DNA from 4 places in the Bacillus sp. iso_77 genome. Region 3 is predicted to be linked to each of the others. Evidence: riboswitches for the same ligand, from Rfam matches in the RefSeq annotation. Region 3 holds a riboswitch; each other region holds the start of a gene.
The links. A riboswitch is a leader RNA that binds a small molecule or an ion and turns the genes downstream of it on or off. The one in region 3 is predicted to bind thiamine pyrophosphate.
Positions count from the first base shown of each region.

Region 1: linked by a shared signal. The riboswitch ahead of thiT (energy-coupled thiamine transporter ThiT) and the one ahead of thiC (phosphomethylpyrimidine synthase ThiC) in region 3 are both predicted to bind thiamine pyrophosphate.
Region 2: linked by a shared signal. The riboswitch ahead of tenA (thiaminase II) and the one ahead of thiC (phosphomethylpyrimidine synthase ThiC) in region 3 are both predicted to bind thiamine pyrophosphate.
Region 4: linked by a shared signal. The riboswitch ahead of tenA (thiaminase II) and the one ahead of thiC (phosphomethylpyrimidine synthase ThiC) in region 3 are both predicted to bind thiamine pyrophosphate.

Region 1 covers NZ_CM149683.1:2,746,433-2,753,930, reverse strand. The annotation lists gene rodA (rod shape-determining protein RodA) at 1-361, opposite strand, end outside; gene AC0VYC_RS14195 (DUF1232 domain-containing protein) at 376-1,035, opposite strand; gene AC0VYC_RS14190 (GNAT family N-acetyltransferase) at 1,185-1,739, shown strand; gene thiT (energy-coupled thiamine transporter ThiT) at 1,980-2,555, opposite strand; TPP riboswitch at 2,652-2,754, opposite strand; rRNA gene AC0VYC_RS14180 (16S ribosomal RNA) at 3,191-4,739, shown strand; rRNA gene AC0VYC_RS14175 (23S ribosomal RNA) at 4,922-7,498, shown strand, end outside.
Region 2 covers NZ_CM149683.1:3,550,672-3,558,169, forward strand. The annotation lists gene AC0VYC_RS18285 (YwqG family protein) at 192-1,007, opposite strand; gene AC0VYC_RS18290 (methyl-accepting chemotaxis protein) at 1,181-2,020, opposite strand; gene AC0VYC_RS18295 (energy-coupling factor transporter transmembrane component T family protein) at 2,170-2,904, opposite strand; gene AC0VYC_RS18300 (ABC transporter ATP-binding protein) at 2,894-4,492, opposite strand; gene AC0VYC_RS18305 (ECF transporter S component) at 4,467-5,066, opposite strand; gene tenA (thiaminase II) at 5,063-5,749, opposite strand; TPP riboswitch at 5,837-5,940, opposite strand; gene AC0VYC_RS18315 (hypothetical protein) at 5,997-7,124, opposite strand; partial or broken gene AC0VYC_RS18320 (type 1 glutamine amidotransferase domain-containing protein) at 7,265-7,498, opposite strand, start outside.
Region 3 covers NZ_CM149683.1:2,423,630-2,431,127, forward strand. The annotation lists gene ruvB (Holliday junction branch migration DNA helicase RuvB) at 1-969, opposite strand, end outside; gene ruvA (Holliday junction branch migration protein RuvA) at 981-1,586, opposite strand; gene AC0VYC_RS12475 (intercompartmental signaling factor BofC) at 1,734-2,246, opposite strand; gene AC0VYC_RS12480 (serine/threonine protein kinase) at 2,473-3,117, shown strand; gene AC0VYC_RS12485 (hypothetical protein) at 3,350-3,532, opposite strand; gene AC0VYC_RS12490 (hypothetical protein) at 3,725-3,874, shown strand; gene thiC (phosphomethylpyrimidine synthase ThiC) at 3,906-5,666, opposite strand; TPP riboswitch at 5,793-5,902, opposite strand; gene AC0VYC_RS12500 (LysE family transporter) at 6,141-6,773, shown strand; gene AC0VYC_RS12505 (YhcN/YlaJ family sporulation lipoprotein) at 6,820-7,440, opposite strand.
Region 4 covers NZ_CM149683.1:1,148,219-1,155,716, reverse strand. The annotation lists gene AC0VYC_RS05785 (thiazole biosynthesis adenylyltransferase ThiF) at 1-235, opposite strand, end outside; gene AC0VYC_RS05780 (thiazole synthase) at 232-999, opposite strand; gene thiS (sulfur carrier protein ThiS) at 1,004-1,207, opposite strand; gene thiO (glycine oxidase ThiO) at 1,204-2,316, opposite strand; gene tenI (thiazole tautomerase TenI) at 2,300-2,917, opposite strand; gene tenA (thiaminase II) at 2,892-3,602, opposite strand; TPP riboswitch at 3,681-3,790, opposite strand; gene AC0VYC_RS05755 (monovalent cation:proton antiporter family protein) at 3,844-5,691, opposite strand; gene prpE (bis(5'-nucleosyl)-tetraphosphatase PrpE) at 5,852-6,595, shown strand; gene AC0VYC_RS05745 (RluA family pseudouridine synthase) at 6,636-7,498, opposite strand, start outside.

The DNA of each region.
Region 1 (7,498 bases), 320 kb from region 3:
CTAACAGAAGAATGACAAAAATTTTCATAAATTCTGATGGTTGCACTTTCATGGGTCCCAAGCTGATCCACCTTTGAGAGCCATTTTGATTCGTGCCAAAAAAATGAACGAGAATGATGAGAAAGAGACCACCTGCAAATAATCGAAAAGATAACCGCTCAAGCAGTTCATAATCAAAGTAAGCAACTGCCGCCATAAGGCCAAAGCCGACGATATACCAGAAAACTTGTCTTTTGACGAAATAAAACATATCTTGCGTTTCATACTGTCCCGATCCGCTATACACAGCCAGCAGGCTGATCACAAAGAAGCAAATGACAGTGAATAATAATGCGAAGTCAATGCTGTTCTGTTTTTTCATGTCTCTGTCACCTGCTATGACCTATTTGTCAGCTGGTTTAATACGACCTGCACCGCTGCAGCGTCATCAATATAGCCGATCGGAAAAATATAATCTGGTATTAAATCAACGGGCATAATGAAGTAAAGTAATGCGCCTCCCATCAACATCAATTCTCGAGAAGTCCCCCGTCCGCTCATGAACGAGCAGTACATGCTTTTCAATTGATCAAGAAATGGCCCAACACCGCTTATCGTATCTATCTTTTTTTCAAAATATGCCGAGATCGTTTCTTTTCCCTCGTCTGATTGACTATAGGTCTCATATTCATTTAGCTTCTGTTTCAGTTCATTCTCGCTGAATTTCCCGTCATAGACATCATGATCTTTCAGCGTTCGCTCAATCTCTTCTACGGCTTGAATGAACGTATTACCGTGAACTCTTTCGTTTTTAATTGAAAATCCAGCCGTGGCCAATAGATGATCTAAAGAAATGTGTAGAGCATCTGATAGCCGCTGTAAATGGTTCAAAGTCGGTTTTCTTTTTCCGTTCATGATTCTAGACAGTGTGGCTTTATCAATTTCTGTTTGTGTACTGAGTTCTCTTAATGAAAGAGAACGTATTTGCAGTTGTTCTTTTAAAAACTGCCGAAGCTCAGTTGTTTTAAATTCCATCTCTTTCTTCACCCTTTTCATAAAGTTCAACTCTTCAATAGAAGAAGTCGTACCCAATATATAGGGGTGTTGACAGAATGTCAACGAATATCCATTAGAGATTGATTTTTATAAAATAGCAACTTATCATATGAAACATAGAGTAAGAAATGGCTAAAAGGGGTGTGCAGATGAAGGTTAGACATGCAGTACATAATGATATTCCTAAAATTGCCGAAATTCATGTGAAGAGCTGGCAAACGACTTATCACGGCATTATTTCACAAGAGTATTTAGATGCTTTGAATGTAGAGGAGCGGGAAGAGAGCTGGAGAAGCAGGTCGCTTGAAGGCACGTTTGTCGCAGAGGATGCTGACGGAGTATTTGGTTTTGCTTCCTTCGGAAAACAGCGTGATGAGAGATATTCAATATATGATGGCGAGCTTTATGCCATCTATTTGTTGCAGAGAAAACAGAAATCAGGAGCGGGTATGGCTTTGATTGCAAAAGGTGTGGATTATTTAATAGAGAAAGGCTATCAGAATATGCTGCTCTGGGTATTTGAGCAAAATTCAGCGAAGCAATTTTATCAAAAACTTCAACCTAGTTTTGCCGTCACCAGCCAGTTTGAGCTGGCTGGTGAGAACCATGAAGAAATAGGGTATGGATGGGAGCTGTCTGTACTAAGTGCTCAGATTCAACAGATTATATCGTCAGCTTCCAGTAATAATGAGAGAAAAAAGTAAAAAGGGTGGCGAGTAAAATATAAGATATAAAAGGAGAAGCCTCTACTTTTCCTTTCACACCTGCTATTTTTAATGCCTCATAGAAACTGGCCAAAAAGTAGGCGAGACTGAGGATGTAACAGCACAGCATAATGGAGTAAGGATTCATTGTCGTACCTCCAGCATGAAATCTTCTACTATTAATAGATTCAATAGAGCAGCAAATTATGCATAAAAAAATAACCCGCTGAAACAGCTGGGTTATTTTTGTCGAGGAAAAACCAAACGAGACGCACTAGGGATGAGTAAACAAAGAACAATACTACAAATGATAAATGAAGGAATCATATATGTGCTGTTATAAACTAATGAATACACCCATCCTGGTGTTCCTTTTGGTGCATAATGAGAAAAGAAAACTACACCTGAAATAAAGAACGTCAGCAGTCTGAAGAAACTGGCGACAAATACAGCTAGGATAATATAGAAGAATTGTTTCTTTCGCTTTTTATCCTGAATGGCTTTTTTAATTGATCCTGAGAATAGCCCGCTTAAACAAATCACAACAGATGCGACAAAGTAATCGAGAAACCCTTGTACAGGTGTAGCAATAATAGGATTGTTCATCAGCTGCAGTCCTGCGATTAACACACCGATGATAAATCCAGCAGACACGCCCCATCTAATGGACATGAGAATGACAGGAATCATGATCAGTGCAATTGACCCGCCGTTTGGCATTCTTAAAAAGAGACCTGATAAATAATCTAAAACAAGTGCAAGAGAAGTCATAATGGCGATCTCCATCAGTCGTACTAATTGATTTGATTGCTGCATAAAAAAATCCCCTTTTCACGAATTGTGCAAGGAGAGACCATGTCAGGATGAGTATGTGATTCATAGAAAAACATATCGGCTTGCATACATACATGTATGCAAGTGATTCCACATTCCTACTTCAGTATTAACTGACAGGTTCAAAGGGTCAGAACAACGAATTGTTCACTCTCAGCACGAGGCTCCCCCTGCGGTTATTAAATTTCAATCTATTATAAATATACTAAAGACCTACAGGATCAACAATAGTGAATTACTGAGAGAAGCCCTTTTTGTACGAATATATAGAAAGAGATCAGGAAAAATAAATTATTTAGAAAAAATACTTGTTTCTTCTTTTAAAAGGTGTTATATTTGTATTCGCCGCTGAAACAGCGCGGTTGAGAAATAACATTCGAGAAAAAAGTTGTTGACTTCATTTTGATAGAATGTTATATTAATAAAGTCGCTTCTGAGCGATAACGAAGATGATCTTTGAAAACTAAACAAGACAAAACGTACCTGTTAATTCGAGTTTTTATAAAAAAATCCTATGATACATCATAGGTAGTCAGTCAGACTGACGAGGCAGGAAATGATCACATGCTAAGTTCGCTACATCGTGTAGCAACGCATGTGTGATATGCATCCTGCATACCTCGGAGAGTTTGATCCTGGCTCAGGACGAACGCTGGCGGCGTGCCTAATACATGCAAGTCGAGCGGACAGAAGGGAGCTTGCTCCCGGATGTTAGCGGCGGACGGGTGAGTAACACGTGGGTAACCTGCCTGTAAGACTGGGATAACTCCGGGAAACCGGAGCTAATACCGGATAGTTCCTTGAACCGCATGGTTCAAGGATGAAAGACGGTTTCGGCTGTCACTTACAGATGGACCCGCGGCGCATTAGCTAGTTGGTGAGGTAACGGCTCACCAAGGCGACGATGCGTAGCCGACCTGAGAGGGTGATCGGCCACACTGGGACTGAGACACGGCCCAGACTCCTACGGGAGGCAGCAGTAGGGAATCTTCCGCAATGGACGAAAGTCTGACGGAGCAACGCCGCGTGAGTGATGAAGGTTTTCGGATCGTAAAGCTCTGTTGTTAGGGAAGAACAAGTGCAAGAGTAACTGCTTGTACCTTGACGGTACCTAACCAGAAAGCCACGGCTAACTACGTGCCAGCAGCCGCGGTAATACGTAGGTGGCAAGCGTTGTCCGGAATTATTGGGCGTAAAGGGCTCGCAGGCGGTTTCTTAAGTCTGATGTGAAAGCCCCCGGCTCAACCGGGGAGGGTCATTGGAAACTGGGAAACTTGAGTGCAGAAGAGGAGAGTGGAATTCCACGTGTAGCGGTGAAATGCGTAGAGATGTGGAGGAACACCAGTGGCGAAGGCGACTCTCTGGTCTGTAACTGACGCTGAGGAGCGAAAGCGTGGGGAGCGAACAGGATTAGATACCCTGGTAGTCCACGCCGTAAACGATGAGTGCTAAGTGTTAGGGGGTTTCCGCCCCTTAGTGCTGCAGCTAACGCATTAAGCACTCCGCCTGGGGAGTACGGTCGCAAGACTGAAACTCAAAGGAATTGACGGGGGCCCGCACAAGCGGTGGAGCATGTGGTTTAATTCGAAGCAACGCGAAGAACCTTACCAGGTCTTGACATCCTCTGACAACCCTAGAGATAGGGCTTTCCCTTCGGGGACAGAGTGACAGGTGGTGCATGGTTGTCGTCAGCTCGTGTCGTGAGATGTTGGGTTAAGTCCCGCAACGAGCGCAACCCTTGATCTTAGTTGCCAGCATTCAGTTGGGCACTCTAAGGTGACTGCCGGTGACAAACCGGAGGAAGGTGGGGATGACGTCAAATCATCATGCCCCTTATGACCTGGGCTACACACGTGCTACAATGGACAGAACAAAGGGCTGCGAGACCGCAAGGTTTAGCCAATCCCACAAATCTGTTCTCAGTTCGGATCGCAGTCTGCAACTCGACTGCGTGAAGCTGGAATCGCTAGTAATCGCGGATCAGCATGCCGCGGTGAATACGTTCCCGGGCCTTGTACACACCGCCCGTCACACCACGAGAGTTTGCAACACCCGAAGTCGGTGAGGTAACCTTTATGGAGCCAGCCGCCGAAGGTGGGGCAGATGATTGGGGTGAAGTCGTAACAAGGTAGCCGTATCGGAAGGTGCGGCTGGATCACCTCCTTTCTAAGGATATATGGAGCAGCGCACGTTTTTCGTCTTGTTTAGTTTTGAAGGATCATTCCTTCAAACATGTCTCTAGCGAGACAGGATTGTTCTTTGAAAACTAGATAACAATAAGTAATACATTCACATTGAATGCAATGCAAAGTTCATCACACATAGTGATTCTTTCTAAAGTAAGAAATGGTTAAGTTAGAAAGGGCGCACGGTGGATGCCTTGGCACTAGGAGCCGATGAAGGACGGGACGAACACCGATATGCTTCGGGGAGCTGTAAGCAAGCTTTGATCCGGAGATTTCCGAATGGGGAAACCCACTGCTCGTAATGGAGTAGTATCCATACTTGAATACATAGAGTATGAGAAGGCATACCCGGGGAACTGAAACATCTAAGTACCCGGAGGAAGAGAAAGCAAATGCGATTCCCTGAGTAGCGGCGAGCGAAACGGGAACAGCCCAAACCAAGAGGCTTGCCTCTTGGGGTTGTAGGACACTCTATACGGAGTTACAAAGGAACGATATAAGCGAAGAGGTCTGGAAAGGCCCGCCAAAGAAGGTAACAGCCCTGTAACTGAAATGTTGTTCTCTCCAGAGTGGATCCTGAGTACGGCGGAACACGTGAAATTCCGTCGGAATCCGGGAGGACCATCTCCCAAGGCTAAATACTCCCTAGTGACCGATAGTGAACCAGTACCGTGAGGGAAAGGTGAAAAGCACCCCGGAAGGGGAGTGAAATAGATCCTGAAACCGTGTGCCTACAAGTAGTCAGAGCCCGTTAACGGGTGATGGCGTGCCTTTTGTAGAATGAACCGGCGAGTTACGATCCCGTGCAAGGTTAAGCAGAAGATGCGGAGCCGCAGCGAAAGCGAGTCTGAATAGGGCGCATGAGTACGTGGTCGTAGACCCGAAACCAGGTGATCTACCCATGTCCAGGGTGAAGTTCAGGTAACACTGAATGGAGGCCCGAACCCACGCACGTTGAAAAGTGCGGGGATGAGGTGTGGGTAGGGGTGAAATGCCAATCGAACCTGGAGATAGCTGGTTCTCTCCGAAATAGCTTTAGGGCTAGCCTCAAGGTAAGAGTCTCGGAGGTAGAGCACTGATTGGACTAGGGGCCCCTACCGGGTTACCGAATTCAGTCAAACTCCGAATGCCGATGACTTATCCTTGGGAGTCAGACTGCGAGTGATAAGATCCGTAGTCGAAAGGGAAACAGCCCAGACCGCCAGCTAAGGTCCCAAAGTATACGTTAAGTGGAAAAGGATGTGGAGTTGCTTAGACAACCAGGATGTTGGCTTAGAAGCAGCCACCATTTAAAGAGTGCGTAATAGCTCACTGGTCGAGTGACTCTGCGCCGAAAATGTACCGGGGCTAAACGTATCACCGAAGCTGCGGACTGTTCTTACGAACAGTGGTAGGAGAGCGTTCTAAGTGCAGTGAAGTCAGACCGGAAGGACTGGTGGAGCGCTTAGAAGTGAGAATGCCGGTATGAGTAGCGAAAGACGGGTGAGAATCCCGTCCACCGAATGCCTAAGGTTTCCTGAGGAAGGCTCGTCCGCTCAGGGTTAGTCGGGACCTAAGCCGAGGCCGAAAGGCGTAGGCGATGGACAACAGGTTGATATTCCTGTACCACCTCCTCACCATTTGAGCAATGGGGGGACGCAGGAGGATAGGGTAAGCGCGGTATTGGATATCCGCGTCCAAGCAGTTAGGCTGGGAAATAGGCAAATCCGTTTCCCGTGAAGGCTGAGCTGTGATGGCGAGCGAAATTTAGTAGCGAAGTTCCTGATTCCACACTGCCAAGAAAAGCCTCTAGCGAGGTGAGAGGTGCCCGTACCGCAAACCGACACAGGTAGGCGAGGAGAGAATCCTAAGGTGATCGAGAGAACTCTCGTTAAGGAACTCGGCAAAATGACCCCGTAACTTCGGGAGAAGGGGTGCTTCTTAGGGTGTTAAAGCCCCGAGAAGCCGCAGTGAATAGGCCCAGGCGACTGTTTAGCAAAAACACAGGTCTCTGCGAAGCCGTAAGGCGAAGTATAGGGGCTGACGCCTGCCCGGTGCTGGAAGGTTAAGAGGAGCGCTTAGCGTAAGCGAAGGTGCGAATTGAAGCCCCAGTAAACGGCGGCCGTAACTATAACGGTCCTAAGGTAGCGAAATTCCTTGTCGGGTAAGTTCCGACCCGCACGAAAGGCGCAACGATCTGGGCACTGTCTCAACGAGAGACTCGGTGAAATTATAGTACCTGTGAAGATGCAGGTTACCCGCGACAGGACGGAAAGACCCCGTGGAGCTTTACTGCAGCCTGATATTGAATGTTGGTACAGCTTGTACAGGATAGGTAGGAGCCTTGGAAACCGGAGCGCTAGCTTCGGTGGAGGCATCGGTGGGATACTACCCTGGCTGTATTGACCTTCTAACCCGCTGCCCTTATCGGGCAGGGAGACAGTGTCAGGTGGGCAGTTTGACTGGGGCGGTCGCCTCCTAAAATGTAACGGAGGCGCCCAAAGGTTCCCTCAGAATGGTTGGAAATCATTCGCAGAGTGTAAAGGCACAAGGGAGCTTGACTGCGAGACCTACAAGTCGAGCAGGGACGAAAGTCGGGCTTAGTGATCCGGTGGTTCCGCATGGAAGGGCCATCGCTCAACGGATAAAAGCTACCCCGGGGATAACAGGCTTATCTCCCCCAAGAGTCCACATCGACGGGGAGGTTTGGCACCTCGATGTCGGCTCATCGCATCCTGGGGCTGTAGTCGGTCCCAAGGG
Region 2 (7,498 bases), 1.1 Mb from region 3:
CATTTCATTGTTGATTGATATGTCATTTTATTATTATTTTCAAAAAAGAGGACTTTAAGATGATTTTACATTTTTTTTTGATACGGTCAACTAGAAAGAATGACATATTACCTCTCAGAAATGACGATTTAGGGGCAATAAGGCTAAAAATAGACAAAAAACACTCTTCAAAAAGAGTGTTTTTTACAAAATTAGGAGCAATCCCAGTTATAGACGACATTTTCGAAATGTTTTCGTTTGAGGTCTTCTGGTTTGATAAAAAAGTTAGCAATGCCGCAATCTCCCCACAACATGTCCACTTCATCATCTGAGTCAATTTGCAATAATAGCACAGTATGTTCTTGGTCTACATAGGTACGCGGGTCTTCTTGTGTAAAACCTGGGTATCCGCCAACTTTATGGCCAAAACCACTTGCTGTCTCATAAAATTCATCTAGCAATTGATCTGCTTCATCACCATCAATACCAACAGCATCTTCGAATAGATCCCAGCTTTGCTTTCCTGTGACTTTTTCAAAGCGGAAATCTCCTACACTGATCGTTTCGCTTGATAATTCACCTGTAATCGCACCTTCCTTCGTAACTGGAAAATAAAAATCGTCAGGAATTTTCACGAATGAAAAATCAGTCAATAAGTCTTCTTCAGCTAAGAAAGGTTCCTCAATAAATTTGATCCGAAAATCTTTTTGCTCTGTTTTTTGGTCAATATTCATCCCATAAAGATCATCATGTACAGAAATAAACACTTGCAAAAGTCCTGTTTCTGGGTAATCTTTCAGCTTTGGCAGCTGGCCGAAATTGATTTGTGCCAGCAGCTTCATAGGATGGCCTTCTCCATCAACGGGATATTCGTCGTTTTTTGGGAAATAAGGATCACCTGCTATTTTGCTGTCATATGGTCCTGTTTTTCCTTGTTTTATCTGTAATTGAATCAGTGGTTTTTCAGTTTGATCTAACGATGGACGGTAAGGCGCAAGTACTTCTTGCAGCTTTGCTGATTGTGTCAAGATGGTCTTCCTCCTTATGAATAGGTCTAATGATCAAAACAGGTCTATCTTTTTCTATCATACAGAAGTGTAACTTCCCTGTCAGTGAAAAACCCGTCAATATCATGACAAAAAACTCACTTCAACACGTTAAAAAACCTCCGATACAGCTGGAGGTTTTGTGATTCGTTTATTTATTTCACTTGATAATTCACTAAGTCTGTTGCCAATGTTTTCATCGTTTCGTTCGTTTCGTGCAGCCCCTCAATAATTTTTGTGAAAGTGCCAACGAGTTCTGCTTGATGTTCAGAAGAAGCCACGATTTGTGCTATTTCTTCTTCCATTCCTTTGATAGAGCCTTGCACATCTTTTAGCGCTGTTTCAATATCAGTCGTTGCTTGCTTCGCGTGAGTAGACAGCTTTCTCACTTCCGTAGCAACCACCCCAAAGCCTGCTCCTGCTTCACCTACTCTTGCAGCCTCAATGGATGCATTGAGTCCAAGTAAGTTCGTTTGATCAGAGATACCTTTGATGAGATTAGACACTTGGTTGATTTTAGAGGAATTTTCGACAGTGGTTTTTGTATTTTGTAGAATTTGTTCACTTGTCGCTTGTAGTTCCTCTGAATGTGCAGCCACTTGCTGTACCATCGCGACTAGTTTTTCGGAAGCATCGTTACTTTCCGTCATAATGTGTTCTAATCGTTGTTGATTCGTTTGGTCATATGCTACACAGAAGGCAGCGACCACTTGACCATTGTCATCTTTAATCGGGACGGCGACGATGTCCATAGGAATTCCGTACACCTCTTTAGGAATCTGGATAAACGATGGCTCTCTCCCATTTTTCAACATTGAAAAGTTTTGGAACCCGGGAGCTACAACATCCCCAGCTTTAAACCCTAAGTCAATGTTCCCGTGCTGCTGATAATAAAGAACCTTCTCTTTCCCTAATACAGAAAAGGTTAGCTGCTCTCTCATAGCTAGTCCAACGATTGGTAAAGCGTCTATTATGTTATCAATTCTCTGTGACATTCGCTCACGTTCATCCTCTCTTTTTCTCAGTACACTCTCTTTATCGGTTCTTTATATGATCTATTACAGCCTGCAATGTGTACTAATATCAACCAAATGACCTAAGACATATAAAACAGCCACATTCTATCAAGAGAATGTGGCTGTTTTTAAAAGAAGAAGATGCATATCAACACACTAATGACGATAAAAAAAAGATACATGCAGTCGATCCATGAAGTGCTGATGACATGATAATACGTTCTCTCCCTCGTCCCTGTGAAGCCTCTTGCTTCCATCGCAATGGCTAGTCGTTCAGATTTCCGTACACCTTGCGTGAAAAGTGGGAGTGCATAACGTATAAAGGCTTTCCAGCTGTTTTTTTGCTTGTAGCCTCTAATTTTATGTGCAGCCTTCATTTGCTTCAATTCACTTTGAAACAACGGGATAAACCGGAAGCCTGCCAGCATTCCATATGCCCATTTGGGTGACATTCGGCATTGATGGATTAAGCTCATCATAAAGGCCGTCAAATCAGTTGTTGATGTAAAAAGGAGACCAAATGTCACAAAGCCAAGCATTCTAAAAGAAATGGTCAGCCCATTTCTTAAACTCTCCTCTGTGATATGAAACCATGCCCATTTCCAAACTGTATGATCTCCCTTGCCAAAGGCCGCGATCATCCAAAACACGAGAATGAAAAAGAGCAGATAAGGTACAAGTCTGGTGATGAGGTATTTCAAATTCCAGCCGCCTAGGACAAGTCCAATTCCAAGTGCAAACAGCCAGATGATGAACGTCGTTTTAGGATCAGAAATCGCCATCAGACAGCACATCGCAAGGAGATGGGCGAGTAATTTCATGACTGGATTTACAGTGGATAGAAAGGAGTGATTACTTTGCAATCGTCATCACTTCCTTTCTTTCAACCATATAGCGGTAATGTAACGGCACTCTCAGCTCACAGGAAGTGACAAGTTCCTGATGAGAAAATAAATCAAAAGGCGTACCATCATAAACATGCTCCCCTTGATGAAAAACAAGCACCTGATCAGCGCACTCATCAACGAGTTCCATATCATGTGTGACCATGATAATAGTGGTGCCTTGTCGTTGACGTTCTTTTAAACGCCGGATTAACTCCCTCGCCGTTTTCTCATCCTGCCCGAAGGTCGGCTCATCTAAAATGAGTACATCCTGATCAAAAAGAAGCATCGTGGCAACACTTAATCTTCTTTTTTGTCCTAAGCTTAAGGTGAAAGGATGCGCGTCTCTATGCTTCTCTAGGCCGAACTCTACCAATAGCTGATTCGTTTTTTCTTGCACAACAGGCTCTGGCCAATTTCGCTGTCTCCCACCAAATGCGATTTCATCAAACACTGTGTCCTGTATAAATTGAAGTTCTGGATTTTGAAATACAAAGCCTGCTTTTTCATATAATGTTCGGTCAGACCACTTTTTCAGATGTTTTCCTTTTAAGTAAATGTGACCTTTCTTTATTGGTTCTAAACGGATGACATGTTTAAGAAACGTACTTTTTCCGCTGCCATTTTCACCGATGATCGCAACCCAATCTCCTGCTTTTATATTAAGGTGCAGGTCATCTATAATGCTTTTTTTCCCGTAGCTTAATTGTAGATGATCTGTGCGAATAATGACCTCTCGATCTGTTGATGACAATTTCTCATGACGTTCTTTTCTCGCCTCAAAGGTTTGCAAGAGTGTTTGACTCAGTGAATGAAACGGATCTTGTAAGACATTGGACCATTTCTCGGGAAATATTTTCGGACGCCAAATGCCGGCTTCTTTCATTTCTCCCTCAAATGTGTTCATCACGTCTTTTGGCGTTCCATCTGCTATGATACGGCCTTGATGATCTAATAAGATCACCCGATCCATCCACTCGATGACACCGTCTAACACATGCTCCACAAAAATCATCGTCTGATTCTGTTCAGCCGAAAGCTGCTGAAGTAATTGAAATATCTCCATTCTTCCTGCTGGATCAAGCTGTGCTGTCGGTTCATCAAAGAACAGGACATCTGGCTCTAATGCTAGTAAACAAGCAAGCGCCAACCGCTGCTTCATTCCGCCAGATAAGGTATGAATATCTGTATTTGGGTCGACATCCAGCTGTACCTTTTTCATGAGATGCTGAATCATGTCATCCATTTGTTCTCGAGGGACAGATCGATTCTCTAAGCTAAACGCAATTTCTTCATTGACTCGGTGCATACAAAACTGCGAATCTGGGTCTTGAAACATGACACCAGTATGCCTTTGCCGCATCACTTCTCCCTGTACTTCAGCTTCCATATGCTCTGGAATAATGCCAGCAAGCACAGAAATCAGCGTAGATTTCCCGCTTCCACTTGGTCCTAATATCAGCACCTTTTCCCCCTTTTGAATAGAAAGAGATACTTGATGAAGAACGGGATTCGGCTGTTCATAAAAACGGACAGCGAGATTACTGCACGCGAGAAATGAATCCATGCTGGTCACCCTTACTTCGTTTTTCTTTCATGATGGCATATTGATTCAGCACACCCGTTTTAGATAAAGCATCCACCACAACCTTTGCCAAGCAACCACCGAGTAACATGCCGCTAATGACTTGAGTGACAAGTGTCATGAGTAACACTTGAGGCGTGTAATAGCCGAATCCATTGGCAATGAGGCTATATGCCATTGCCCCTACTGCTGCAAAGGCACCAGACAACATGAGTGTCCACATGCGATATCGCTTATAGCCAAAAAGAGCGAAGGCGATTTCTGCTCCAAGTCCTTGGCATACACCAATCAAAAGCGCAGAAAGACCGAAGTGGCTGCCTGTCAGTAATTCCACGGCAGCGGCAGCTGTTTCTGCGATGAGGGCAGCTCCTGGCTTTTGGATAATGTAAGCAACGATTGGACTGGCAATGACCCAAATTCCGAACATGATGTTGCCTCCTGCTGGACCGACAAGGGCTGTAATCGGTAAATAAAGAGTCGACCACCCTAAATAGATGACTCCGCATGCCACTGATAAAATGACAGCAAGAACGACTTCTTTCATCTTCCATGTCATGAAGAATGCACCTCCATTTGGACAGGCCACTCTTCGACAGTAAAGGCCATGTCCCAGAATTTATACTCAAGCTGACAGCTTAAGATGAAGTGCTGTTTCATTTTCTCCTTTTCCTTCTCACTTGCTCCTTCCGCCCACTGATCAAGCCGTTTGCAAAGCTCCACTGTAACAGAGTCCGTTAACCCGCCATAAAACGTGATCCACTCATAGAATGGATGGGCAGGGTCGGGCTCAACATCTTTAAGCATTCGTTTGCCTATTTCCCAATAGGTCCAAGGGCAAGGGAGCAAAACCGCAATGATTTCTCCTAGCGTCCCTTCCTTTGCGACTTGCAGCATGTGATGAATATAGTGATGAGCACTTGGCGCCAAAGACGCACCTTGCAGTTCATCATAAGCGACACCTGCCACTCGGCAAAGGTTTTGATGAGGATGTGTCTCACTATCAAGGACAAAAGCCATTTGTTGATGGAAAAAAGTAATGTCCTCTCTGTCTGTACATCTGCTGATGGCTGCCGCATAAATTTTAATAAAGGCATTTAAATATTCCGCATCCTGTTTGACATAATGAATGATCTGTTCCTTTTCGAGTTCTCCTGCTGCGAGTCCTCTCACAAACGGATGCTGATAAATCGCTTCAAATAATGGTTCTGCTTCTTGCCTTAATTGGGTTGAAAATGTCATAAAAAAAGCCTCCTCTTTTTCAGTTGAATAAATGAAAAAGCCACCCCAAATGGAGCGGCCTTCTTATCGATTCAATCATGAATAAGACAAGGTCCAGCTCCACTTCCCTCCGCTAGTACAAACTAGATCAGGTTCAAAGGGTCCAAGATTTCCTCTTGTCTCAGTCATACATGACTCCCCTAGTGGACTTTTGTCATTTAATTATCTTTACTCTACACATGTGGCGATTTGATGTCAACCGCCGATCTTAATTCAATGTATTGATCGTTGGCAGCTTCTCGATCCCTGCCGCATAGTAGAAATTAAGGACACTGAAGAAATCAATTGGCTTTCCTGTCTTTAAATCAACAGCCAAAATATGATCGCCGTAATTTGTCAGGTCATCAATGTCTAAACGCCTTGGCGTTGTCTTTCCGAGAGTATCAACAAAGCTGCTATGGTAGTACTGCCCACTAGCAAACGATGATTCATGATACATAAATAATGTCTCCACATCTAAGTAGACAAGAATGGCCTCAGAGGAACTCGCATATGGAGCAGAGTACGATACTGGTGCCGAAATACTCTTCACTTTTACACTGTCAACAGAATGCGTTCTCTGTTGATATTTTCCATCATATGAGAAATAAAATACACGCTCCCATTTATAATCAGCGGTCTTAGATTGTTTGTTATATACTTTTGTACCATTTGCGAAAACATCCCCATTGGCATACGAAGCAACAAAGTATTGCAATGTTGATGACAGGGATTCAGCACCTGTGAAATTTGGTGGGTTTTTTGCATTCACCTGTAATGTATATGAGTCTCCAAAGTCTCCACCGCTAGTAATACCAAACGCATAATCACCCGCTGGTAAATTGCTTAACGCAAGCAGACTGCCTGCCGGTTGAATCAGATCCGTTGGATAAGCTTGTCCTTCTTCATAATCAATAACAAATAATTGAACGAAATAATCAGCATTTGGAGAGGTAATCCGGCTGATGAGCGCCTGAGAGGACGATGTACTTAAGAACCATAAATCAACTGGATCTTCCTCGTTTAAAACTGCCGATTGATTAATGGCTAGTCCATCAATAGAGCGAACGGCAGACGTGCGCATCTTTCCATCTGTAGCCGCTTTTCGTTTAATACTTATTCCCTTTTTCTTATCTACTTTAAATGATTTTTTTACTTCCTTCTGTTGAACCGCAGTCCCTTTATCCTGCTTTTCAAACGACTCTTGCACTTGCTGAATGGCTTTTTCAGTCAGTGGCGATACTTTTTCACTTGATTTTGGTGCATCTTCTGCTTTGATTGCTGGTGAAAATAAACCTGTTGTGACCAATAAAATAGACAGTAAGGCGGCGGTGATTTTGACATAAAATGCTCTCACAGGAACATCCCCTTTTCCCTAATTTGGGTTTTTTACCCTGTGATTATTTTACCATTTTTCTAATACTTGTTTTGGGCTTTTTTAGGAAATTTTTATAACAAAAAACCAGCCGTATGCGTCACGACTGGTTTTTTGATGATTTATGCAATGGTTTTGACAAATAAACGTGCTGTTTCTGCACTTGATCCTGGATTTTGTCCAGTAATGATTTGTCCGTCTACAACGGCGAATGGCGCAAATGCATCGCCTTTTTCAAATGCTGCCCCTTGCTCGCGAAGTTTTGTTTCCAATAAAAATGGAACTTTAGATGTCAATTGAACAGCATCCTCTTCCTCATTTGTGAATCCTGTTATTTTCTTGCCGTCGATAAATGA
Region 3 (7,498 bases):
ATACGCTTCTCTTGTGACGACCCGCCCTCTTGGTGTTCTTTGCAGAAAACCAATTTGCAGTAAATACGGTTCGTACACATCTTCAATCGTATGTGATTCTTCTCCAATTGTCGCTGAGATCGTATCAAGTCCAACAGGACCGCCTCTAAATTTTTCAATCATACTTAAAAGCAGCTTATGATCGATATGATCAAGTCCGAGTCTGTCAACTTGCAGACGCTCAAGAGCATCTTCTGCAATGTCTTGTGTGATCGCATGATTTCCAAGCACCTGCGCAAAATCTCTTACTCTTCTGAGCAGACGATTGGCGACCCTCGGTGTGCCTCTAGATCTTCTTGCAATCTCTTCAGCTGAACGAATGTCGATCCCAATCTCAAACAGCTCGGCTGTTCTTGCTACAATGTGAGCCAAATCTCTTTGCTCATAGTATTCCAATCTTGCATGAACTCCAAACCTATCACGAAGCGGCGCTGTTAAAAGCCCAACACGGGTTGTAGCACCTACAAGCGTAAATGGCGGTAAATCAAGCCGCACAGAGCGTGCTGTATCTCCTTTTCCAATCACGATATCTAGACAAAAGTCCTCCATCGCTGGATATAGCACTTCCTCTATTGAACGCTGCAAGCGATGAATTTCATCAATAAACAGAACATCGCCAGGTTCAAGAGATGTTAAGATCGCCGCCAAATCGCCAGGACGTTCAATCGCCGGTCCAGACGTTGTACGCAGCTGAACATTCATTTCATTGGCAATGATCGACGCAAGCGTTGTTTTCCCAAGTCCCGGCGGTCCATATAAAAGGACGTGATCCAGTGTTTCCTGCCTCATTCGGGCAGCTTCAATAAATACGCTGAGATTATCCTTTACTTTCTGCTGGCCAATATATTGACTAAGCGTCTGTGGACGCAGACTTTGCTCAATGGCTGATTCATGGTTGTCTGCTTCAGTTGAGACGAGCCGTTCATCCATGAGACATCACCCTATTTCAACATTTTTTGTAAAGCTTTTTTCACATATTGATCGGTTGTAAGATTCTTCTCTTCTTTTAATAAAGGAAGAACCTTTTTGATTTCACGATCACCATACCCAAGGACACTTAAAGCTTCAACCGCTTCATCTAAAGCGCTTTGCTGTGTTTCAACCTGAATATGATCCTCGTGGTTAAATAAGTTTCCTATCATTTCAGGCACCACATCTGCGAGCTTCCCTTTCAGATCTAGAATGATCTGACGTGCTGTTTTTTTGCCAACACCCGGGAATTTAATGAGGAAAGCTTCATCCTCTCGTTCGATCGCTGAAATGACAGCGCCAGGGTCACCGGAAGCAAGAATCGCAAGCGCCCCCTTCGGTCCAATCCCTGTGACATTTAACAGTTTTGTGAACAACGCTTTTTCTTCTCGTGTTTGGAATCCATATAACGAAAAAGCGTCTTCCTTTATGTAATGATACGTATAAATCGTTTCTTGTTTTGATACTCGATAGATAAACGGATTTGGGGTATAGACTTGATATCCCACTCCGCCGTTTTCAATGACAACATATTGCGGGCACACATAATCAATGGTCCCTTTTACAAACTCTATCACCGTTTTCACCTCTTTGACTGTTCTCCATTGTAACATAAATCGAAGAGAAAACCGTAATAAAAGTTAACATACGTTCGCTCAGCCTTTTTTCATAGTCAACCCATGAAAAAGAGCTTGCGGTCTTCACACCAGCAAGCTGTCATACGATTAAAACGATTGTTCATTTCGGTAAGGTTTCATGACTTCAAGCACATGCTCAAATTCATCTTTTGTTCGAAACGGAATGCCTTGTGCAAGCTGCTGCTCTACATGACTTTCCAAGCGGGACGTATCAATTTGAAAAAAGAGATGAATAGGCTCCGCCCACCCGTCAGGCCTTCCATGAAACGTAGAAATCACGCCGTCTTCTGATAATCCGATATATCCATTTGCTTTACTCAAAGGCGATATATCGTCAATTTGCTTTCTAAAAAGGGCAAAATCCTCTCGCTGTTCTACCAATGTCCAGCCCTTATACTGGGCCCAAAATGTGTCTTTGTCTTCTAATGATGCCCGCTGTCTTTCAATACTTACATCGCCGTCTAGATAGACCTTTTCAAGCTGAACGTTGATGGTTTTTGACTCTTTTTGCAAGTGTTCTGCTGCTTCCATATCAACAGCGAAAAAGAGTACACTTGTCATGATAAGTCCTGTAACGAAATACTTTATTTTCACTTTCACTATTTACACCTCTTTAGAACATAAGATCGATGCATGACATATGTAGTTTGACCCATTTTGCTACACATTAACCAAATCGATGTCTTGACACATATTGAGAGTCTTTCGTTGTATCCTTCGTGCGTAAATGTTATGTTTTATACAATCCATTGCTCTACCGAATTACATGGTTTTTTCATCATTCGTTTTTCAGCCGCATAAACTGAAACCAAAGAAGGTGAAGTCAATGTCAGATGTCAAAAGATTAGCCGAATCGATTCAGTATCAAGAAGAAAAGCGTTTTAATAAGCTCGTCTTTAAACCGGCTGAGCTTGAGCTGTGCGGCAAAGGAAGAAGTGCCTATGTATTTTCATACAAAAAAGACGGCAAGAAAATGGCGTTAAAAGTCTTTTTTCCTTCTTATCGAAACATCGCCCGCAAAGAGGCTGCAATTTATGAAAAACTTTCCGGCTCCTCCTATTATCCTGAGATTTACGAGTCTGGGGATCAGTATATTTTAATGGAATATATTAAAGGTTATACTTTCTATGAATGCCTGACAAAAGGAATTCCGATCAAAAAACAAATGATTGAACAAGTAGATGATGCATTGGAAGAAGCACGCGCGAAAGGTTTAAATCCTTCTGATATTCATCTGCGGAATTTAATTTTAACAAAGGATGGCCGCGTCAGGGTCATTGACGTCGCCCGCTTCACGCAAACGAAAACATGTCATCAATGGGATGATTTAAAAGCTGCATACGCCTATTATCAAAAACCTTTTTTCCCTAAAAAAGCGCCGCGGCTGTGGCTTGAAGTGATTGCCTATTTGTATAAGAAAAACTGGCTGTCTCGAGGTCAGCTGAACAACCGAAATGATTTTACTGCATAATGAAAGCCGCTCGAAAAGAGCGGCTTTCAGATTGTTGACAAAGGGCTAAAATGAACTTGATTTTAGCCCTTTGTCTTCTTTTCAGCGTGATAGAAAACCTTTGAATTCTAGGAAGGACGAGTACCGGCGCGGAGCGAATTTGACATTCGTGAGCATCGGCACGCAGGACTGACAAAGAATGCGAGGGTTTGTCTACACGCTGAAAGCCGCTCTCTTTGAGCGGCTTTCTGTTTTATTCTGTTTCTACATGGATACTATTCACATTTAATAGGTTAATGATTTCATTATTCAGCTTAAACCAATGATTGGCTTCCTCAATTTTTTTATACACATCATAGGTAGCTGGACGTTTCAGCTCGAAATCGAGCACTTCCCCATTGTTCATATGAAATGTTACCTTAAATACTTTCATCATAAGATCACCTTCCACTCTGTCTTGTTCACTAACCGAATCGGTCAGCTCTTTTCATTCATTCTCTATTCAATCCGTTTCCCCTGCTTCTTTCCTTCTAAACACAAGAAGTTTAAATTTTGTTTAAATTCGCACAACATATCTATCTATGTACTCTTCAAAAGAAGTATATTGAATGAAAAGGAGGCTACCTTTATGAAACAAAAGAAAAAACGAACATCTCCAGAGAGACAAACAGTCCTGTTTCATTTAACAGATGCCCTCATCCCAAGTGTTGAAACGATGGCGATTGCAGTAAGAGCATTTTTGCACCTCGTAAGAAAAGCCATTTCAGCCGTTTTATAAAACCCCGCACTAGAGGAGTGCGAGGTTTTTTTTAGGATTGATAGATTTGGCTGCCTTGATTGATAAACTCTTTTGCCTTCTTCTCCATCTCTCTTTTCACTTCTTCTGATTGGTTGCGGATGTCATGGGAAATTTTCATACTGCAAAACTTTGGTCCACACATGGAACAGAAATGAGCGGTTTTAGCACCTTCAGCAGGCAATGTTTCATCATGGAATGCCAGCGCTCGTTCTGGGTCAAGTGACAGGTGAAATTGATCCCGCCATTTGAATTCAAATCTCGCTTTCGATAAGGCATCATCACGCTTTTGAGCAGCAGGATGTCCTTTTGCTACATCAGCTGCATGTGCGGCAATTTTATAGGCGATGACGCCTTCTCTTACATCTTCTTTGTTCGGCAGACCTAAATGCTCTTTTGGTGTCACATAGCACAGCATGGCGGTTCCGTACCAGCCAATCATCGCCGCACCGATCGCGGATGTAATATGATCATATCCCGGTGCAATATCTGTTGTTAGAGGACCTAACGTATAAAAAGGTGCCTCTTTGCATATCTCCATCTGCTTATCGACATTCTCTTTGATTTTATCCATTGGAACATGACCAGGTCCTTCAATCATGACCTGTACATCATGTTTCCAAGCGATCTCTGTCAATTCCCCTAACGTTTCCAGCTCTGCAAACTGCGCTTCGTCATTTGCGTCCGCAATGGATCCCGGTCTGAGCCCGTCCCCAAGCGAAAAGGCAATGTCATACGTTTTCATGATTTCACAAATTTCTTCAAAATGGGTATACAGAAAGTTCTCTTGATGATGAGCGAGACACCATCTTGCCATAATGGCTCCGCCTCTTGAAACAATTCCTGTGACCCGATCGACTGTGAGCGGAATATACCTTAACAGGACGCCCGCATGAATGGTGAAGTAGTCAACCCCTTGCTCTGCCTGTTCAATTAATGTGTCTCGGTATACTTCCCACGTCAAATTTTCTGCGATTCCATTCACTTTTTCAAGTGCCTGATAAATCGGGACAGTTCCTACTGGGACTGGGCAATTGCGGATAATCCATTCTCTCGTTGTATGAATATCCTTTCCTGTAGACAGGTCCATCATCGTATCTGCCCCCCATCTAATTGCCCATGTCATCTTCTCCACCTCTTCTTCAATGGACGACGTCACAGCTGAATTGCCAATATTCGCATTAATTTTCACGTGAAAATTCTTCCCGATGATCATCGGCTCACTTTCAGGATGGTTGATATTCGCTGGAATGACCGCTCTTCCACTAGCCACTTCCTCTCTAACAAACTCAGGACTTAGCTGTTCTCTCAAAGCGATAAACTCCATTTCAGGCGTAATGATCCCCTTTTTTGCATAATGCATTTGCGTCACACAAGCACCTTGTTTCCCGCGGAGCGGCACATGATGAAAATCTGTATGGGCAGCTTGAAAGGATTCTTTCCCATTCAAGCGATATCCATTATCTTCTGGCTTTACTTGACGCCCTTCATAGCTTTCAGTATCTTCTCTTTCTTTAATCCATTTTGATCTCAGGCGCTTTAATCCCTTTGTGACATCAATATGAGCCTCCTCATCTGTATACGGTCCACTTGTATCGTACACACGAATCGGTTCATTTTGGATATCACCTGCTTGTGTCACTGTATTTGTGAGCACGATTTCTCTTTTTGGCACCAAAATGTCAGGTCTTGAACCTTGTTCATATACCTTTCGACTGCCTTCAAAATTTGATAATAAAGATTGCGATGATGGAACATTTGTCTTTTCATTCATTTGCTGTTCTCTCCTTCTTTTCGTGTGACCGGTCAGGATGGAATCAGCACCAGCAAAAAACCAGATTCTATGTAAAGAACCTGGTTTCGTCGTCAGAAAAAAACATGTATGCCATTCATATGGCACATGTATCATCTTCAACTTCCCCACGCTGGTACGAGCCAGATCAGGTCCAAAGGGTTAAGAAGCTTGTCTTCTCTCTCAGCCCGCATTTCCGGGCACCCCTAGTCACTTATATTGATTTCCACAACAGTGTAGCATAGCTGAGAAATGAAAAAAAGAAGTTTCAGGAAAATAGTTCCTTTCCCCTACAATGAATACATGATCTTCACGATATACATCTTTATATACACGATCTATCTCTCTCATTTCGATTAAATCAGAAATAATCATTGATCCTTTTCTCCTATTATGTATAATTAATCTAAACGGAGAATTTTTATACAAACATGATTCAAAGGAAGTTCTAGTCGATTGCAAACATTTCTTACATTTATCGTCGTTGGATTCTCAATTGCTCTACCTGTTGGAGCGATCACGGTTGAAATGACAAAGCAGGGATTAAAAAACGGATTCTTTCATGGATTAACTGTAGGCGCTGGTGGTATGACCATCGATATATTGCTCATCTTGGCTTTATATGCTGGATTTGCTCAATTTTTATCTTTGCCCTTTATCCAAATTCCGCTCTGGCTGATCGGTGCCATCTTTTTAATGATTCTTGCCTACGATTCGATTAAAAATGCGGATCAAGACATCCATTTAGCAGGAGAAAAAGTGAATAAATCATTCGCTAAAACATACCGAAATGGGCTGCTCGTCGCAGTATCCCCTGGAAACCTTGTGTTCTGGGTATCTGTGTTTGGTGCTGTACTGGCAGATGCTTATAAAAATACAAATTCATCTGAATTTATATTGGCTGCTACGGGTATTTTGGCAGGGATTCTTCTTCATGACATCGGTCTTCTCACGATTGTTTCCCTAACAAGAAAAGTGATGAACCGAACAATGATTAAGTGGACATCCATTATTGCCGGTATTTTATTACTTGGATTTGGCTGTTATTTCTTTTATGAATTTTATATCGGGATCAAAGTTTATTTTTAAAGAAAGGCTAAAGTTCGTCATGAACTTTAGCCTTTTTTATTCCAGCTTATCGGGTCATGCCTGTCTGACCTGTTTCAAATTGCGTTTTTCTCATATCTCTGAAGCGTGTAAATGCGCCTTCGTCTTTAATGACTTGGACAGCTCTACCATCTGCATAACGAGTCGCTGCTTCTTCTACTTGTGATACACCCTCTGATGTCAAGCGCCCATCTGTTTTAAGAGCAATATACACATTTTCATCCGTCACCATAACTTGTGAGTCTGTCACATGGTTCATTTTGTTCACTCGGTTAGCGATTTTTCTTGAACGCTGGATGTTCTCTTGTTTATCGTAGCCAGAGAACGACATTTGGTTATGATAGTTCATATCTCCATGACTGTAGCGTCCATCTCCACCAGTAAGTGGCATTCTCACTTGATCCTGTGTAGGGCGTGAACGATAATCAACATTCGTTGTATTTCTTCCGTTCATTCCCTCCATAAGCTCAGAAACCGGTCCTTGATGATCTTGGTTGTTGTCTGTTGCCTGTTGATTGGAGTGGTATCCAACTGGCTGACCTGATTGATTATGACGTGTATCTACACCCGCATTGTTATTTGTACCACATGCCGTTAATCCAATAGGTAGAAGCACTAAGGCGATTGTTTTTTGCCATTTTTGTCTCAAACGAAAAACCCCCTGTACAAATTGAATCTCATGAGCGCAAAACAGGCTCTGTTTTAGC
Region 4 (7,498 bases), 1.3 Mb from region 3:
GCCGATCAAGAACATCTTGTTCTGTGTATAGCTGCTGACGCTGCAGATTGCTCCATTCAATATAATCTCTATCCAAAATGGTGACAGATCCTACGCCGGCACGGACGAGCATTTCAGCACTCGCTGTTCCAAGTGCCCCAGCCCCAATAATGACGGCCTTTGAGGCATGTAGCCGTTTTTGTCCTTCCTCTCCAATAGGCCTAAAAAGCTCTTGGCGTGAATAACGTGTGCTCAAAATGCTGGCATTCCTTCCTGCGGACTGCTGGCTGTTCCATAGTTTTTGAATGGAATACGGCCTGCCTCGAACCCGAGTCTTCCAGATTCAATCGCCAGCTTCATCGCTTTAGCCATTTTCACAGGGTCCTTTGCGCCAGACACGGCTGTATTCAGTAATACAGCATCAGCGCCCAATTCCATCGCATAAGCAGCATCCTTCGGAGAACCTACACCCGCATCAATAATAACTGGCACCTTTGCCTGTTCGATAATAAACGATAGATTCAGAGGGTTTAAAAGCCCTTGACCTGAACCGATTGGAGAAGCACCTGGCATAATGGCATGGACACCAAGTTCTTCTAATTTCCTTGCCAACACCACATCATCTGACGTATATGGCAGCACGATAAAACCTTCTTCTAATAACATTTCAGATGCTTTTAACGTTTCGACTGGATCTGGCAGAAGAGACCTTGAACAGCCAATGACTTCTACTTTGATCATGTCACACAGTCCAGAAGCTTTCGCTAAACGGGCAATCCGCACCGCTTCTTCCGCTGTACTTGCCCCGGCAGTATTTGGCAGCAATGTATAGGCTGATAAATCGAGCTGCTCTAAAAAATTGGGCTGTGATGGTTCAAATATGTTCATTCTTCGCACAGCAAAGGTCAAAATTTCAGCTTCTGATACGTTCACAGCTTCTTTTTGAATTTCAAATGATGGGTACTTCCCTGTACCAAGTAATAATCTAGATGTGAATGTTTTTCCGCCAATATGCAGCATGTTGTCATCCTCCTCCTACAAAGTGAACGATTTCAATCGTGTCATTTGGTTGAATTTTTACCTGTTGAAAGGCTTCTTTATCTATAATTTCTTGATTTTTTTCAACGATCACCACTCGGTTTTCAAGTTGATAGGCTGATAGCAGATCAAAAATCGTGCCATTTTCCTTATCGAAATCAACCATTCTTCCATTCAATTGAACTTTCATACGAACAATGCCTCCTTTCGCCCAATACGAAACACATGAAGCCATTCCTTATTCACAGACTCGCCTACTATCAAGCCGCGAATGATTTCCCCCGTAATCGGCGCAAGTAAAATGCCATTTCGGTAATGTCCCGTTGCAAAAAGAATACGCTCGTCTTCCGGATGTTTTCCGATATAGGGGTGCCGGTCGCTTGTCGCTGGCCGTAGACCTGCCCAGCATTGATCAATCGGCATCTCTCGAATAGAAGGCATGAGCTGAGATGCTTTTTGAATAACTGCTTCAATACCGCCAAGTGTCGGAACGGCCTGCCAGTCATTAGGTTTCATCGTTGCACCAATCACTAGCTTACCGCTATCCCTTTGAACGATATAACAATGATCATGATAGATGGTGTGTGCAAGCGCTGGACCGTTATTCCAAACAGACACGCATTCTCCTTTTACTGGATAGAGAGAATGTGATAACCCCAGTTCTTCCAAAAAACGGCCTGACCATACACCACTTGCTACAGTCAGATGATCACATGTGAAGATGCCTTTAGCTGTACTGACTGTCAAAGTTTCTTTTCCCCTCTTCACATCGATAACGGGGGTAAACTCCTTCACATCCGCTCCGTGCCGAACAGCCGCCTGCCAAAAAGCCCTGCATACCGCATATGGCTCGACATGTACATCATCTGCTATCAAGCCTGCTCCTACGATGTCATCTGCTATTTGAGGCATACGTTCTTTTACGCTGCTTGCTTCAAGCCATTCAAATGTGGGCAAATGCTGCATCCGGCAAAGAGCTCGCTTTTCTTGTTCTGTAAAAGCCACCTTCATAATCCCGCCCACTGATGTCCGAATATCAATGCCCGATTCATGCTGAAGGTCGACCGTTAATTTTTCATATAAAGCCTGACTTTGTCTGCCTACTTGAAAGAAAGTATCTTCATCACCTTCTCCTTCAGCATGTGCACCCAGCATGCCAGCAGCCGCACTCGTCGTTTGCTTCCCGATCTCATTTGCCTCAAATAAGACAATCTGCTTTCCTACTTTTGCAAGGTGATAAGCGATCGACATCCCTATGATTCCACCACCAATGATTGCAACATCATAATGCTTGTTCATAAGGATTCTCCTTTCGCTTTTTAGAAAATGTTTGCGCCATTTTGCGCGGCTGAGGATGAGCAAAAATTCCCGACATGACGGCTATTCCCTTTAAATCAACATGCATCAATTCTGGCAGTCGTTCTGGTGTGATTCCACCAATGACAACGACTGGAATGGACAGCGTAGAAGTCATGTTTTCCACAATCTTTATGCCTCTCGCCTGTAGTCCGGGTTTGCATGCGGTATCATACACATGCCCAAACATGACATACTCTGCCCCGTTCTTCTCTGCTGCTTTGGCTTCTTCTATCGAATGAACCGATACCCCCGCATGGAGATGAGGAAATTTTTGTCTTAATTCCTTTGGCGAAAAGCTGTGTCCTGGAAGATGAACCCGGTGAATATTGGTCAGCAGCGCAACGTCAACTCGGTCATTTATAATCAGCTTTTCTTTCGGAACACCTTCTGCTAGTAGTTGTTTCACGAGGTGAACCAGCTCACCTGCTGCCTTCGATCGTTCACGAATATGAATAAAGTCTACTTCAGACGCAATGTCTTTTATTTGCTTGATGAGCTCCCTGACAGGAAGCGTATCATTTGTCACTGCATGGAGTTCCATTTGCACCAACCCCATCTAAGCATGCTGTTTGCCACATTTCTTTTTCATACGCCATCTCCCAGAAATGGTATTCGTAATAGCTCGAAATCACGAAATTTTCTTTCATATTAGCCCGCACATGTTCTGGCGCTTTTTCTGCAAGTTCATCAAAACGGTTCACCTGTTCAAAAACAAGCTCTTTAAACCAATCCCCGCCATATGTCAAAATCCATTCTTGATAAATCGGATGGTCAGGCGTTGTTTGTTTCAGTTTTTCTCCTACCTCATAATAAAGCCAGTAGCACGGCAATAATGCGGCTAAAATTTCTTCAAAACGACCGCTTTTCACAGATCGGTACATATGCGAGGTATATGCATAAGCAGTTGGAGAAGGTTTAAAGTTTGCCAGCGCTTCATCAGAGATCTGGAGCAGTTCTGTGAACTTTCTATGCAGTGATAGCTCTGCTTCATACGTACCCTGCGCATGATATGCCATTCTGCCTGTCGTATGTAAGTCCTCACTAATAGCGGCTCCATACGATTGTACTTTTGCAAAATGAGTTAAATAGTACGAATCCTGCATCACATAATAAGTGAAACGATCGAGTGAAAGTGTGCCATCACCAATCCCTTTCACAAAAGGGTGTGTAAAGCTCCCATTCCACCATCTAGCTGCTGCTTCTTTACATTCGTTCGAAAATGTCATGTTCCTCTCCTCCTGTTTTTCCATATAAAAAAACCACTTTCCGCGTGGAAAGTGGTTTGGAATTTGTAAAAAGCATAGTCAAACACCGCACCACTTCCCTACGCAGGTATGAACCTGTTCAGGTAATGAGGGTCTAAAAGTCTACACTTTTATCTCAGCCCTTTTAAAGGACTCCCCTAGTGGATCAAACATATATTGTTGTACCTCTATCTTAATCAGGATTTGTTCATCGGTCAAGGGTTCATCGCAACTCTAATTGGGCTCTAAGTCCTGCCACATACTCCCGGGAGCCAGACACAAGCACGCGGTCACCGCTTCTAAGCGTCGTATCCCCATGCGGTACTAAGCTGTCAATTCCTCTAAAAATACGGACAAACACCAAATCGCCGGTAAAAGGAAATTCCCTCAGCATGACATTATGATACCGATGATTGTTCATTTGAATTTGATACAAAGAAGAATCCTCATTTGTTAACAAGCGAATCGCATCAGGTGCTTCAATCAATGCCCTCAGCACCGTTTTAGATGATAAGAAGTTAGAAAAGGTATCGATCCCTGCTTCCTTTAAAGTCAGCTCGGCTTCCGCTTTGTTAACACTTGCAATGACTTGTTTAGACCCTTCTTCTTTTGCAAATAAAGCAATTTCCTTATTTTTCGTTTCACTGCCTGTAGCTACAACGAGCACATCCTCTTGCCCGATGCCAGCCTGCCTGAGCGTATCATCGTCATATTGTTCAATCGCTTCAACTTCAAAGATGGAGTCAGCAAGCAAGGCTTCTTTATTTTCCTGAAAGACGTGTAAAATACGAATGTCATATTCATCCTGATGCAAATCAAGCGTCACAGGTAACGTCAGCTGATTCGCTCCAATAAACGTCACACGCTTTTTATGATTGGTTTCACGTTCTTGTTTAAATAACGCCTTAAACCAAACAGGCGTTAAAACACTCGTGAGCACAGCGACTAGAATAAGGGCTCCTGACATTTTATGATCAATGACACCAAGCCGCTCACCAATCGTTGCAGCAGCAATAACTAGGGATAACGTCGAGGTTAATAAAAAACCAGAACCGATAACTTTTTTCATGTCATACCATTTTTTTAAATAAAGAATCGGAACGAGTTTACTAAGCAATAATGCGATAAACAGTAGCGGAATCATGATCATGATGGTTGGATCTTTAAAGAGTGACCATATATTCAGGTCCACACCAACCATCACAAAAAAGATCGGAATTAAAAATCCATAGCCAAACGAGTCCAGCTGCTGTACGAGCTCTTTATTAGGCGAAAGAAGAGACACAAGCACACCTGCTAAAAAAGCCCCAAGAATATTTTCAGCACCGAGTGATTCAGATAAGGCAACTAAGACTATAATGAGAGTAAAGATGGCTCTTGTCCCAATTTGCACCGTTCCTTTTGACATTGACTGAAAAATGGACTTTGTCTTAAATACCCGGCCAAATAAATAAAGAAGAATACCTGCCGCAAATAATAATAAGAGCAACCACATGTTCCCTGTTCCATCGCCATAAATGGAGGAAAACACAGCAAGTAAAATCATTGTCACCAAATCAGCAATGACGGCTACAAGCAAAATGATTTGACCAATATTCGTCTGCATCAACTTTTCCTCTTTTAAGGTAGGAACCACGACACCCAATGAGATGGTGGAAATAATAAGCGTCATTAAAAAGGCATTTTGAATAAATCCTGCAAGGACAAACGCATAAGACAGGATAAAGGACATACAAAATACGCCAACAAAAATAATGGTCGCTGTTTTAAATGTATTCGGTTCTTTTAATCCATTTGGTAGTTCTCGCGCTTTCTTCTTTGATTCAAAAGAAGAAAAATCTATTTCAAGTCCACTTAAAAACATAAGAAAAATAAAACCTAGCATGGATAACGTATCTAGCCATGCGTCGTGTTCAACAACTAGTTGAAGACCGCTTTTTCCAATGATGAGCCCCATGATGATTTCAGCGACAACGACCGGGATGGTCAGCTTAAACCGGTGCAATAAAATGGGGGTGAAAAAGGCTACAATAATAACGACAACGAGTGATGAAACAGATGTATGCTCCATTGGCTAAAGCCTCCTAACATTCATGTTTAATTTTTAAGTTTTACGTTAAAGCATTGATTCTAACAATTGCCCAAAATAAATGAAAGCCATTTGTTATATTTTCTAAAATTCAAACTTCTTTATATCCGATCAATGGATGAAAAAATCAGGAGGAACCTTTATGAAATTCGATATCATCGGCGATATCCACGGCTGCTACGAAGAGCTGCTTACCCTCATACACAAACTAGGATACGAACTCAAACATGGACTACCTGTCCACCCTGATAAGAGAACACTGGCCCTTGTTGGTGATTTAACAGACCGCGGCCCTCGATCAGTTGCCGTCATGCAATTTGTCATACACGCCTATTCTAAGGGCGCAATCCGCTATGTGCCTGGTAACCATTGTTTTAAGCTGTATCGTTATTTGAAAGGAAATCCCGTAAAATTACTGCATGGCATTGAAACAACGGTGAACGAAATCAAAAACCTGCCCCATGATGAACAAACCATTTTATCACGTGAATTTAAACATTTATTTGAAAAGGCACCGCTTTATGATGTACTGATTCCGAATGAACTGATCATTGCACACGCAGCGATGAAGGAAAAGGATATTGGCAAAAAACCGAACAAACAGATGAGGTCTTATCTATTATTTGGAGCAGTCACCGGAGAAACATGGCCAGACGGTCGACCTGTCAGGAAGGACTGGGCGAAGGAATATCACGGAAAACCATGGATTGTGTACGGGCATACACCCGTAAAAGAACCAAGATTCATCGGTAGAACGGTTAACATTGATACAGGCTGCGTCTTTGGCCACAAGCTCTCTGCCCTTAGATATCCAGAGCTTGAGACCGTATCTGTTCCTTCATCTATGCCATATGACGATTCAAGATTTCAGCATTTCACGCAATAAAAAACCCAGTCCACCATGACAGGTGACCGGGTTTACTTGTTTACTGAAGCAATAATGTCATATCATCCGGTAAAGGAGCCGAAAAGGTCATGGACTCCCCTGTTATCGGATGCGGAAAAACAAGGGTTTCACTATGAAGTGCCTGCCTGCCTATTCTCTCGCTTGTTCCACCATATAGCGTATCTCCAACAAGCGGATGACCAAGGAATTGCATGTGAACACGAATTTGATGAGTTCTTCCCGTTTCAAGGGTAAGGGACACATCAGACATATCTAAATGAGTATGTACCGCCCGCACCGTATAATGTGTTACGGCTTCCTGACCAGATTCATCCACCATTCGTTCAATAATGCTGTCCCCTTTTCGAGCAATTTTTGCTCTAATTGTTCCTTCCTTTTGCGTGATCATGCCATGTGTAATGGCTCTATACGTTCGCTTGACTTCCCCTTTTTTCTGCGCCTTTGATAAAAGGCTGTGTGCAAAGCGATGTTTAGCGACTAACATGACACCAGAAGTATCACGATCAAGACGGTTCACCAAGTGGACAGTCAGCCGAACGGACTGCTCAGCATAATGGTGAAGCACCCCATTTGCAATACTATACTCAGGGTGCTCTCGAGAAGGAATCGATGGGATATACGGCTTTTTATTCAGCACAAGCACGTGCTCGTCCTCAAATAAAATATCAAGCGGAATGGCCGCAGGTTTTAGCCCTTCACTCACTTTTTCCTCGGGAAATAAAATGGTGAGCCTGTCTCCCTCGCGCAGCTCATATCTCACGGTCACATGCTCTCCATTAATCAGAAGATCACCGCCATCAAATTTAATATCTGTCAGCATTCGTTTTGAAATGCCAAGATCGATTAAGTAGTCCTTCAGCAGCCTGCCTTCTTCTTTGGCTG